Bythopirellula goksoeyrii: one gene and its partner. The protein of the gene in region 1 interacts with the protein of each later gene in a pairwise test. Links are inferred from orthologs where the notes say so. Each region holds a gene or a part of one and is shown in the gene's direction. Other genes may lie near its edges.

Evidence for each region. The genes of interacting proteins can lie anywhere in the genome.
Region 2: the proteins of thrS (region 1) and rplA interact in binary tests that used the Escherichia coli proteins (3 or more experiments, as listed by UniProt). The link is inferred for Bythopirellula goksoeyrii from one-to-one orthologs.

The regions. Positions count from the first base shown.
Region 1 is NZ_CP042913.1:1,339,635-1,347,896, reverse strand. Bases 5,358-8,262 are described here. They hold thrS (threonine--tRNA ligase), read left to right. Parts: upstream 5,358-5,757; coding sequence 5,758-7,767; downstream 7,768-8,262. Other genes in these bases: infC (translation initiation factor IF-3), read left to right, coding at 7,993-8,262. Outside these bases: Pr1d_RS05410 (HNH endonuclease), read right to left, coding at 1-191; Pr1d_RS05405 (hypothetical protein), read right to left, coding at 193-450; Pr1d_RS05400 (PEP-CTERM sorting domain-containing protein), read right to left, coding at 828-1,373; Pr1d_RS05395 (IS256 family transposase), read right to left, coding at 1,521-2,723; Pr1d_RS05390 (PEP-CTERM sorting domain-containing protein), read right to left, coding at 3,011-3,565; Pr1d_RS05385 (PEP-CTERM sorting domain-containing protein), read right to left, coding at 3,713-4,576. UniProt on the Escherichia coli protein: Catalyzes the attachment of threonine to tRNA(Thr) in a two-step reaction: L-threonine is first activated by ATP to form Thr-AMP and then transferred to the acceptor end of tRNA(Thr). The rate-limiting step is amino acid activation in the presence of tRNA.
Region 2 is NZ_CP042913.1:1,213,694-1,216,448, reverse strand. It holds rplA (50S ribosomal protein L1), read left to right. Parts: upstream 1-916; coding sequence 917-1,594; downstream 1,595-2,755. Other genes in the region: rplL (50S ribosomal protein L7/L12), read left to right, coding at 2,235-2,645; rplJ (50S ribosomal protein L10), read left to right, coding at 1,647-2,162; rplK (50S ribosomal protein L11), read left to right, coding at 437-862; nusG (transcription termination/antitermination protein NusG), read left to right, coding at 1-390. UniProt on the Escherichia coli protein: One of the primary rRNA binding proteins, it binds very close to the 3'-end of the 23S rRNA. Forms part of the L1 stalk. It is often not seen in high-resolution crystal structures, but can be seen in cryo_EM and 3D reconstruction models.

The DNA.
Region 1 (8,262 bases):
GGCCCCTTGTACCGATTGCAATGACCACACGCCAAACACAAGTTGTCGAGATCGCCGGTCCCTTGGTGTTGCCGAGGACGGACGTGCTCGATATGGAATCGTGCCCATGCCTGGCCCGCTTGGATGAGTCGGCAATACTCGCAAACGTTGCCCGCTCGCTGGCGGACCAGATTGCGAATGGTTTCATCCATGCTACGAAGCGCCACGCTGGAGCACCTGCCGTGCCTTCGATTGCATAATGCTTATGAAATCGATCGCTCGGATGTAGGTGTCGTACTCGTGACGCTCCTCATCGGTAAGCTGACCTTCAGTGCACTTGTTGGCAAGCTCGTCAAGGCGGCGTTGTACATCGTCATCAGCGCGCATCTCAACCAGGCGAGTAGCCGTTTCTGGCGTCATTACTTCGCCAAAGGGTTCAAAAATTTTATCAAGGAGTGATGCGGTTGCCATATTATGAGTATACCACCATCCATGCGGGTATCCAAGCAGGGCCAGGGGAAGGGGGATGACCAGCGCCTAGCAACCAGCACCTCTCTCTCAACTCGCAACTCTTCCCATCCCCTGACCAAAATGGCCTCGTAGGCCGCGACCGCCCCAACTCCTCCGCAGCTACGCTGCTAAGGAGTTGGGGGCGGACCTACCGGCAGGGTTAACCCTAAAAACAAATGTGCGCATCTTAACGGACACTGCCCACTACCCCCCGCTTGCTGAGCCAGGAACCGGCAAAGAAGATTCTTCTCCGGCAGAGAGGATCTACTGGGCGCACAAAAAAACCCCTGTACCCGCGGGGGGCACAGGGGTTTGAGTAACAAACTAGCTAGTTCAGCTTAGCCGTTGCGACGACGCAGGACCAAACCGATCATGCTCAAGCCAGCGAGCGCCATGGTGCTTGGCTCGGGGATGCAATCATGGGGGGTCAATGGTGAAACACCTTCCGCACGAAATACTTCATCACCCGTATTGTTAAGGGTAATGAGATACTCTATCCCTCCACAATCTGGCAGGGAAACATTAGCAAGAAAGAGTGAAGCTGATGTGTCAATGAAGGCCCCCAGAGGTCCCATCCTAGCAGTAAGGATACTGCCGGTGGATTCCGCACCAACAGGGCTCCAACCCAAACCACCTTGGAAAGGTGGCGTAACAAGAGTGGAGTTAATATAGGTTCTGTCTTCGCCGCCAACACCAGAATCAAAAGTGAACTGAGCAGGATTTCGGAGTTCCGTTGAACCTATCGCAGTCACTTCAATAAAAATATTGTTGAATTGCTCAGGTGCACCAGCATCAAGTGTTAGGGAATATGCGATTCCTGTTGATGTCTTAGTTGAATCGACTGAAATTGAAGCAGCGCAACAAGATCCCGCAACCGACAGCATAAGAACAGCTCTGAGAACGATGAATCTTATCGCTGAAGGTAGTGTCCGTCAAGATGCGCACATTTGTTTTTAGGGTTAGCCCTGCCGGTAGGTCCGCCCCCAACTCCGTAGCAGCGTAGCTGCGGAGGAGTTGGGGGCGGTCGCGGCCTACGAGGCCGTTTCGCTCTCTTGCTGTAATCGCTCCATATCGAGGTACTTGCGCGTGCCCCATTTGGTACCAGCGACGTGTCGCAGTCTTGCGGATACCAGCATCAATGCGCTGTTGCCGTCCGGGAAGGCACCCACGACGCGCGTCCGCCGGCGGACTTCGCGCATCAATCGCTCCAAAGCGTTGTTCGTGCGAATCCGCGTCCAATGCTCGCGAGGATAGGACATGTACCGCAACGTCTCGCCCACGCCCTCCTCGACCACCTTGGCTGCCTTGGTGAGCTTCATCGCTCGCAGCTTCTCCACAACGTCGCCCGCCTTCTTCTTGGCCGCCTCGCGGTCTTCCTGCGCGTGAATTGCCTTGAGCATCGCCATCACCTCCTTCATTCGATGACGAGGAACTTCCGAGCCAACGTTGCGATACCAGTGGACCACACACCGTTGCCAGTCTGCCTCCGGATAAAACTCGCCCAAGGCTTCTACCAACCCTAAACACTTGTCGCTGGTCACCAGGCGAACTCCCTTCAGGCCACGCTCCTTGAGATGCCGGAGGAACTTCCGCCAACTCTCGGTATCTTCCTTCGTCCCTTCGCAAACACCCAGAACCTGCCGATAGCCGTCCTGGTCGACGCCCACGGCAACCAATACCGCCACGTTCTTCACCTCGCCGCCCCACGACCGTTTCAGCCAAATACCATCCAGGGCCACGTAGGCAAAATCGCCCTCGATCGGCTGGTTTCGCCAGGCTTCGATCCGCTCGTAGAGCTGCTGATTCAGCTCGCTCACCGTGCTCGGAGAAACTCGTGTTCCCCACAACGCCTCGGTGATGTCCTCCACCCGGCGAACGCTCACCCCGGCGAGGTACATCTCCATTAGCGCCTCTTCGACCGACGACTCCCGTCGTCGGTACCGCTCAATAATCTGCGTCTCAAATGGCAAACTGCGGAGTCTAGGAACCTTGAGCGTCACTTGGCCTGCCTTTGTCTGCAGTCCGCGATCGTATGACCCGGCCCGCGTATCCACGCGGTCGGGGCTCCGCTCGTAACGCTTCGCTCCACAGAGTTGATCAGCTTCGGCCTCCAACAGTCCATTGAGCGTCTCCTCGACGCTCTTGCGAACCACCTCGTCGACGTGCCCTCGAATCTGAGCCTCGTCGATCTGAACCATGCTTCCGTTTTCAGTACTTCCTGTTAAACTCGCCATCGTGGCAGTCTCCTTCGCTTGGGGGAATGAATCGTAACAATCCAATTCCTACCAAGCAGGGGCTGCCCAAACAATCTGCGCAATAATTAGGACGTTATCTCGCTGAATACCTAAAGAGCATGGTAAATCATCAGGTTCACACCCGATGCCTCAAGGTTGATAATATTGATTACCAATTCTGAGTTATCGTCTCGATTGTATCGAATACCAAAGCACCAAGCACAAAAAAAACCCCTGCATCTAAGGTGATGCAGGGGTTTGGTTACGTAACTAATAGTCTTCTCGACTTAGCCGTTGCGACGACGCAGGACCAAACCAATCATGCTCAGGCCAGCGAGAACCATGGTGCTTGGCTCGGGGATACCAATCGGACCAGTAAGTTCAGCTATATTCTGGCCAGTGTTCTGAAGAACAACTCTGTAAGTACCCATTCCAGAAGCTGGCATAACAACGTTACCAAGCCAGATACCGGCAGAGGCATCGATAAACGAACCTAGCTTACCGGCATCAAACGACTGCCCATTTTCCGTATTGACAGCGGGGGCTGGGAGAGTGAGGCCATCGCCAATTGGGGCTGGAAACGCCAAAATCGGGCTGACGAATGTATTGGGCTTGGCTGAAGTATCCCCAAAAGCGCCAGGTATAACTTCTACAAAGACCCCTGGTGCGTTTGGAGTAGCACTATAGCCAAAACCATTGAACTCCTCAGAAACATCGGCCAATAAGGTGAGAGTATAAACCTTGTTAGCACCAGCATCAGCAGTGTCAATTTGAATGCTCGCTGCTGAAGCGACTTGTGCAAAAGCCAGTAAAACAACGGCTGACAAAATAATTTTCTTCATATTCATATCTCCAAAAATATTGTTATGTGTGTGTAACATCAGGTACTAAAAAACATCTAACGATTAAAACTCACAGCTTTTAGTTCACTAGGACGTCCTCAATATTTTCAAATGTACCATCTAACAGCTACGCACTTCAATTAAGCTCTAGCGACGACGCACGCCGACCAGGCTAGCCAAGGAAAACATGACCAACGCAATCGAGCTTGGCTCAGGGACCGCACCGATTGCAGGTGATGCCGCCGAAGTATTGTAGTTAGCAGGGCTGCCAAGAATCGTGAAGTCGGAAAGGCCAACCTGTCCATCTGAGTTAAAGTCGCCCTGGTCCCATCCGCCAGGCTGGTTGTAGTTAGCTGGGCTACCAAGGATGGTGAAATCGGAAAGGTTGACCGTACCATCACGGTTGGCATCACCAGGACGCAAACCATCGGTCGCAACGCTATCGCCACGAACGCCGTCACCACCACCAAGAACGATGGTCTCAGGACCAGCAGCGGCCACGGTACGACCGGCATCTGCCCACACGGCGGCGTCAGTCACACCACCTGTGCCAGCGCCAGGATAAGTTGCGAAAGAAGGTCGGGTTGCGCCAAAGCTGCCAGTGGCAATCAAGGACATGTTGTCGTAGGCATTGGCCGCACCTGAGAAAAGTACGTCCTTGGCGACATTACTGAGACCAGAACCAACTCCAACGGCGACAGTTGTGCCAGCAGGATCTTGACCGTAGACGAATTCGGTAATCGTACCGGAAGTCTTGGTCTCAATAGGGATAGCACCGATGTTTGCAGCCAAGGTGGGAGCGCTGATGCCATCGAGCACGGCGACGATTGCGGAGATACCATTTGCATCGTCCGTTTTGGCTTTCAGCTGCCAAGTACCACCGGCTGATTCATTGTTTGGATCCGTGTAACGCAGATTCAAAATAAGGTTGACGTTGGCGGCCGTAGCTTGGCCGACGGACATTGCTACAACGGCTGTAGCACACAGAGACAGTAGTAGGCTTCGCTTCATGTTCATTTCTCCAGTTTTCCCCATCTCAAAAATAGGTTGTAAAAAAACTTGTTGTTGAATTCCTTGTTTGCTGGGGTTTACGTCCATTGTAACGACAACGACGCAAATTGCACGCGAAAACTTGTCATAAAAAGTTTTAGATTCTGCCCCACGCGTGACATGACCCTGGCGCGTATTGTTTTGGACCAGAGTCGGTAGTGCCTTAAGCCAAATTAGTTATTCAGCAGCGAGCCACGCGCGACTTTTTACCCAACGATACGGTTGCTACCTCACAATGCTGTAAAATCAAGCGATGTAACGTCAAAGGTCATTGACAAGACAAGAAACCCTTTCGATGGCCGGACCAATTCCGCCATTCCTCTCTCACTCTACCAAGGATTTACACAGTTGCAACAGTTTTTGCGCCTGGGTAAAGGAGTTTTTTTGGAGAAATATGGCTGCTTGGCCAATGGAATCGGCGAATCTTCTTATGGCTTAACCACTTGCGTCAAGGACTCTCCACCAAATTATTTCAGGAATTCCGGATTTCTCCTGGCTTTCCTAAACCCCGCTTTGGCATTTTAGGCAACTTTCCCCGAGGCTACTGCGATTATTTCCCTCCCTTTACAGGAAGGGCCACCTTGCCGGAAAACCTCAAAGTTGAGCACGCTCCATTCGCAAATCCCAGTAACCAATGGCTAAAACATTCCTTTATTCAACCATCTCTCTACGTCCGGACTTCTTTCAAGCCTCATTCACAGCGCCACTGGTGGACAGCCCACCAAGGTTGTCTCTCGCAGAGGCGCAAAGACGCAGAGAGGCGAACTGGTTTTCCCTGCGGCTCTGCATCTTTGCGAGAACTATTTTTTTGTTGCGGCTGCGCGCCGCGCCGGGCCTCTCGACGCCGTGGCAATCGTAGCTACGAGAACACGAAAAGGTCCGGAATAACCGTAGATTCATTGCTTGATACCGTCTATGTTATCCAGGTTCCTGTTCCGCTGGCAGCTTGTGTCTATTCACGAACCTTGCAACGGGCAGGAGTGCCCGTTCTACGGCGAGGTTCTTTGACAGGATTCCAATACCGATGCGCCGCGTTGGCTTGCAAGAACCGCGGAGCGGTGGGGATTGCGTCCCCACGCGGAGCGTAGGGACGAGGGGACCAGCACTCACTTACTCACCACTCACTTACTCACCAATCACCCATGCTTAGCGTAACCTTGCCGGATGGCTCAGAGCGTGAATACACCAGTCGCGTGACTCCCTACGATATTGCTGCGGAGATTGGCGCGGGACTTGCCAAGGCGGCGATTGCTGCGGAAGTGGATGGCGCGCAGATCGATCTCCACACAGCGCTGCCGACGGAAGGATCAATCAATCTGCGCTTGCTGACGAAGCGCGATCCCGAGTCGCTCGACATCCTGCGACACTCGTGTGCCCATGTGATGGCTCAAGCTGTGATGCGACTTCACGACGGTGTGCAGCTGGCATTTGGCCCCTGCACAAACAACGGTTTTTACTACGATTTCCAGCTAAAAGAGCCACTCTCGGATGAGGATTTTCCGGCGATTGAAGCAGAAATGAAGCGGATCGTAAAAGAGAATCTCCGCTTCGAGCGCATGGAGGTTCCCCGCGCCGAAGCACTCGCGCTCTGCCAGGAACTGGGCCAGGAGTTTAAGGTCGAACACATCGAGACGGGACTCTCTGGAGAGGAAAGTCTTTCGTTCTATCGCCAGGGGGAATTTCTCGATCTGTGTCGCGGCCGCCACATTCCTAGCACCAGCCACATCGGCAAGGCGTTCAAGCTAACGAGTCTGGCGGGCGCCTACTGGAAGGGGGACGCAGCGCGTCCCCAATTGCAAAGACTCTATGCAACGGCATTTTTCGACAAGCAGGAACTCGAAGATTACCTGCAGCAGTTGGAAGAGGCCAAGCGGCGCGATCACCGTGTGCTGGGCAAGCAGTTGGAGTTGTTTACAATCAGTCCGCTGGTGGGATCGGGGCTGATTCTCTGGCTGCCCAAAGGGGCGATCATTCGCCAGACACTGGAAGATTTTCTCAAGAGCGAACTCCGACAGCGCGGCTACGAAGCGGTCTACACTCCGAACATTGGCAAAGTCGACTTGTATGAGATATCGGGGCATTTCCCCTACTACAGCGATAGCCAATTCGCTCCGATTGAGATGGAGGATGGCGAGCGATATTTGCTCAAGCCGATGAACTGCCCGCATCACATCATGATCTACAAGAGCAAGCCACGGAGCTATCGCGACCTGCCGGTGAGACTGGCCGAGTTTGGCACGGTGTATCGCTATGAACAATCGGGCGAATTGAGTGGCATGACTCGTGTGCGAGGGTTCACTCAAGACGACGCCCATATTTTCTGCACCGATGATCAGGTAGCTGACGAGGTGCGTGGCTGCCTGGAAATGACTCTCAAAGTGCTTAAATCGCTAGGAATGGACAATTACCGGGTGCGGCTCGGGTTCCGCGATCCTGATAGCGACAAATACGTTGGCAAAAGCGAAGTCTGGGATCGGGCCGAGGCGGCGATCCAGCAGGTGGCCGAAGAAATGGACCTCCCGGGCCGTGAACCGGAGCCAGGCGAAGCGGCCTTTTATGGGCCGAAGATCGATTTTGTGGTGACCGACTGCATCGGCCGGGAGTGGCAATTGGGAACCGTGCAACTCGACTACAACCTACCGAGTACGGACCGATTTGGGCTGGAATACATCGGAGCCGACAATCAGCCCCACATGCCGGTGATGATCCATCGGGCACCGCTGGGGTCGATGGAGCGGTTTGTGGGGGTGTTGATCGAGCACTTTGCGGGAGCATTTCCGCTGTGGCTCGCGCCGGAGCAGGCCCGGATCCTGACCGTGAGCGAGAAGAGCGAGGAATATGGCCATGAAATCGAGCAGAAATTCAAGGAGGCTGGCTTCCGCATGACGGGCGACTACCGAGGTCAGAAGTTGGGAGCCAAGATTCGCGAAGCACAGCTGGAACTGATCCCCTACATGCTCGTGGTAGGCGAAAAAGACGCTGAAAACGGCACAGTGACGCTCCGCGACCGGATCGAAGGGGACCTGGGAGCCATGCCCACCGGCGAGGCCTTGTCCAAGCTACGAAAGGAAGTTGCCGAGAAAACGGTGCGTCAGGTAGCCAAAGCTAGCGGAGCCGCCTTGGTAGACCGGTCGAAGAAGAACGAGTATTAGAATAATCTAGTAGGGCAAGTGTTGACGACTCGTCACTGCTTAGCCGATACTTCGCTGTGGCTATTCGTAAGCGGTAGTGAGAAGAAATAGGCCGCGGAAGAACGCTGATTGGTCTGATCATCGCAGATTACGCGAGCAACTTGTCGGCGAAAAACCGCACGATCTGCGTACTATTTCTTCAAGAAACCTCGCAGTATTTTCGCTTTCTAAACCTGATAGGAGTCAATTACAATCGAAAAAACACAGCAACGGATCAATGAACAGATCCGCACGTCGCCATTGCGGGTGATTGGCCCGGATGGAACTCAGCTAGGAGTCATCACTCGAGACGAAGCCTTAGAACAGGCACAAGAGTTGGGGTTTGACCTGGTCGAAGTCGCCCCGCTGGATAAGCCCCCCGTTTGTCGAATCATGGACTATGGGAAGTTTAAGTACCAGCAGAAGAAGCGGACGAGCAAAGGGCATGTTCACCACGGCAAGAACAAAGAAATCCGC
Region 2 (2,755 bases), 130 kb from region 1 along the record:
AAAGCAGGGAAAAAGAAGGTCGTTGAGCGGAAGCTTTACCCGGGTTACATCGTTGTGCATATGTGCATCAATGACGATACCTGGTTTGCAGTACGCGAGACCTCGGGGATTGGTGATTTTACTGGCTCAGCGGGAAAGCCGTCTCCCATGTTGCCGCACGAAGTGGCTCGGATAATTACAAAAGATGAGGAAGAAGTTGAGGAGTCGCCGAAGCTCAATATCAATTTCAAGATTGGCGATCGTGTGAAGATCAAAGACGGAACTTTCGAGAGCTTCGAAGGGGACGTCAATACAATCGACGAGCAAAATGGTCGCGTCAATGTGATGATCAACATTTTCGGCCGCAGTACTCCCGTCGAGTTGGAATACTGGCAAGTAGAAAACGTATAGGGCTGGTCGCATTAGCGGCCAGTAAATTAGAACCCGAGCAAAAATCATGGCAAAGCAACTAGTAGGTACCGCCAAGTTCCAGATCCCGGGTGGTCAAGCCACTCCTGCCCCTCCTGTTGGTACGTCCTTGGGAAAATATGGTGTGAACTTGGGTCAATTTGTCCAGGCGTTCAACGACAAGACACGCGAAGCTGGCGGAATGATGATCCCGGTAGTCGTCAATGTCTACAATGATCGCTCGTTTGACTTCATCACCAAGAGTCCTCCAGCTGCCGTCCTTTTGAAGAAGGCCGTTGGCTTGGCTAAAGGGTCGGGCGTTCCTCACAAGGTCAAAGTAGGAAAAATCACGCATGCCCAAATGGAAGAAATTGCCAATACGAAGATGAATGACCTAAACGCCAGCGACTTGGACAGCGCGGTTCAAATGATAGCTGGTACAGCCCGCAGCATGGGTCTCGAAATAGAAGGTTAGCCGGCCCAGCCCGCTTCAACGGGCAGTTACAAAACAAAGTAAGCGAAGCATATCATGCCAAAACTAGCAAAACGAATGAAGAGCCTGAGCGAAAAGCGTCCCCAGGCGCCTTTGCCAATTTCAGAAGCTGTCGATGTGTTGAAAACATTCGACGGAACCAAGTTTGTGCAATCAGTAGAGATTGCCATGCGGTTGGGAGTCGATCACACGCAGGCTGATCAAATAGTCCGAGGTTCGATAGTTCTGCCCCATGGAATTGGAAAAGTGCAGCGAGTGATTGTCTTTGCCAAAGGTCCCGCAGCGGATGCAGCTCGTGAAGCGGGAGCAGACGAAGTGGGTGACGAGGATCTGGCAAAGAAAATACTTGGGGGTTGGACCGATTTCGATGTCTGTATTGCGACTCCGGACATGATGAAAGTCGTCGGTCCGCTAGGGCGAGTTCTGGGTCCGAGAGGTTTGATGCCTTCACCGCGCGCTGGGACGGTGACTCCCGATGTTGCCAAGACCATTGGCGAATATAAAGCAGGGAAGGTTGAATTTCGTAACGACAAGGGTGGCAACGTTCAGGCGATCGTGGGCAAGATGGATTTTGAGGCCGAGAAGCTGGTTGAAAACATCCAGGCCTTTGTGAACACAATTTTGAATTTGAAGCCGTCGTCATCAAAGGGTACTTACGTAAGGTCAGCCCACATTAGTGGTACCATGAGTCCCAGCGTCCCGTTAGCAGTCTAGCCTCGAATCCCTTCCTGGAATTAATCCTCTAAAATCCAATTAAGCAAGTGCCATGAGCAAGTACGTAAAAGATTTGATCACTGACGAATTAAAGAGCCGTTTCGACGGCGTCACGGATGCTTTGTTGGTAGATGTTGTGGGTATGGAAGCGAACAGCAACGTTGAGCTACGCAAGCAATTGCGACAAAAGAACATGCATCTGCTGGTCGTGAAGAATAGTTTGGCGCGACGCGCAACCGATGGGACGGCGCTAGCTCCGGCTTTTGAAGGGTCCGAGGGGACTTTGGCGCTTATTTGGGGCGGCGAGGATGTCGTTTCGCTTGCCAAGGAAGTCACCCGCCTGGCAGAGGATGCCAAGTATAAGCCCTTTGCCCCTAAGGGTGGCGTGATGGATGGTGCCAAACTGACTGCCGATGATGTTAAGGCTGTCAGCAAATGGCCAAGCCGTGAAGAACAGCTCAGTATTCTACTGGGTCAGATTCTAAGTCCTGGAGCAACGCTTTCTGCTCAGTTGCTGAGCCCAGGCGCCAAGCTTGCCAGTCAGGTGAAAAAGAAGAGCGAGGAATAGTTTTCCAGTCAACAACAAGTCAGCGAATTTTGGGCCGACGGGCCCTCCTATAGCGAGAAAGGATAGATAGATATGAGTGATGAAGCAGTAGCAGAGGTTTCTGCAGCAACCAAAGAGATGGGCGACAAGATTGTCGCGTTGACCCTTAAAGAAGCCAAGGAATTGAGCGATTACCTGAAGGACACCTACGGTATTGAGCCAGCTTCCGGTGGTGGCGTGGTCATGGCAGCCGGTGGCGGAGATGCTGGCGGTGCTGCCGCAGCTGAAGAGCAGACGGAATTCGACGTCGTGCTCGAAGCCGTTGGTGGAAACAAGATCGCGGTCATCAAGGTCGTGCGAAGCGCGACTGGCTTGGGTTTGAAAGAAGCCAAGGATCTCGTCGAGGCCGCTCCTAGCAAGGTCAAAGAAGGTGTTTCCAAAGAGGACGCGGAAAAGGCCAAGGCCGAGTTGGAAGGGGCTGGCGCTACAGCCGCGATCAAGTAGATAAGTTCAAGCGGAGCATAAGCCCGTTGTGTCCTCACTAATTGAGGGTCCTCGGGCGGTTCGCTCTGCGCGATTTCGTAGCGAATTCCCAAGAACGAATTCCTGGTACC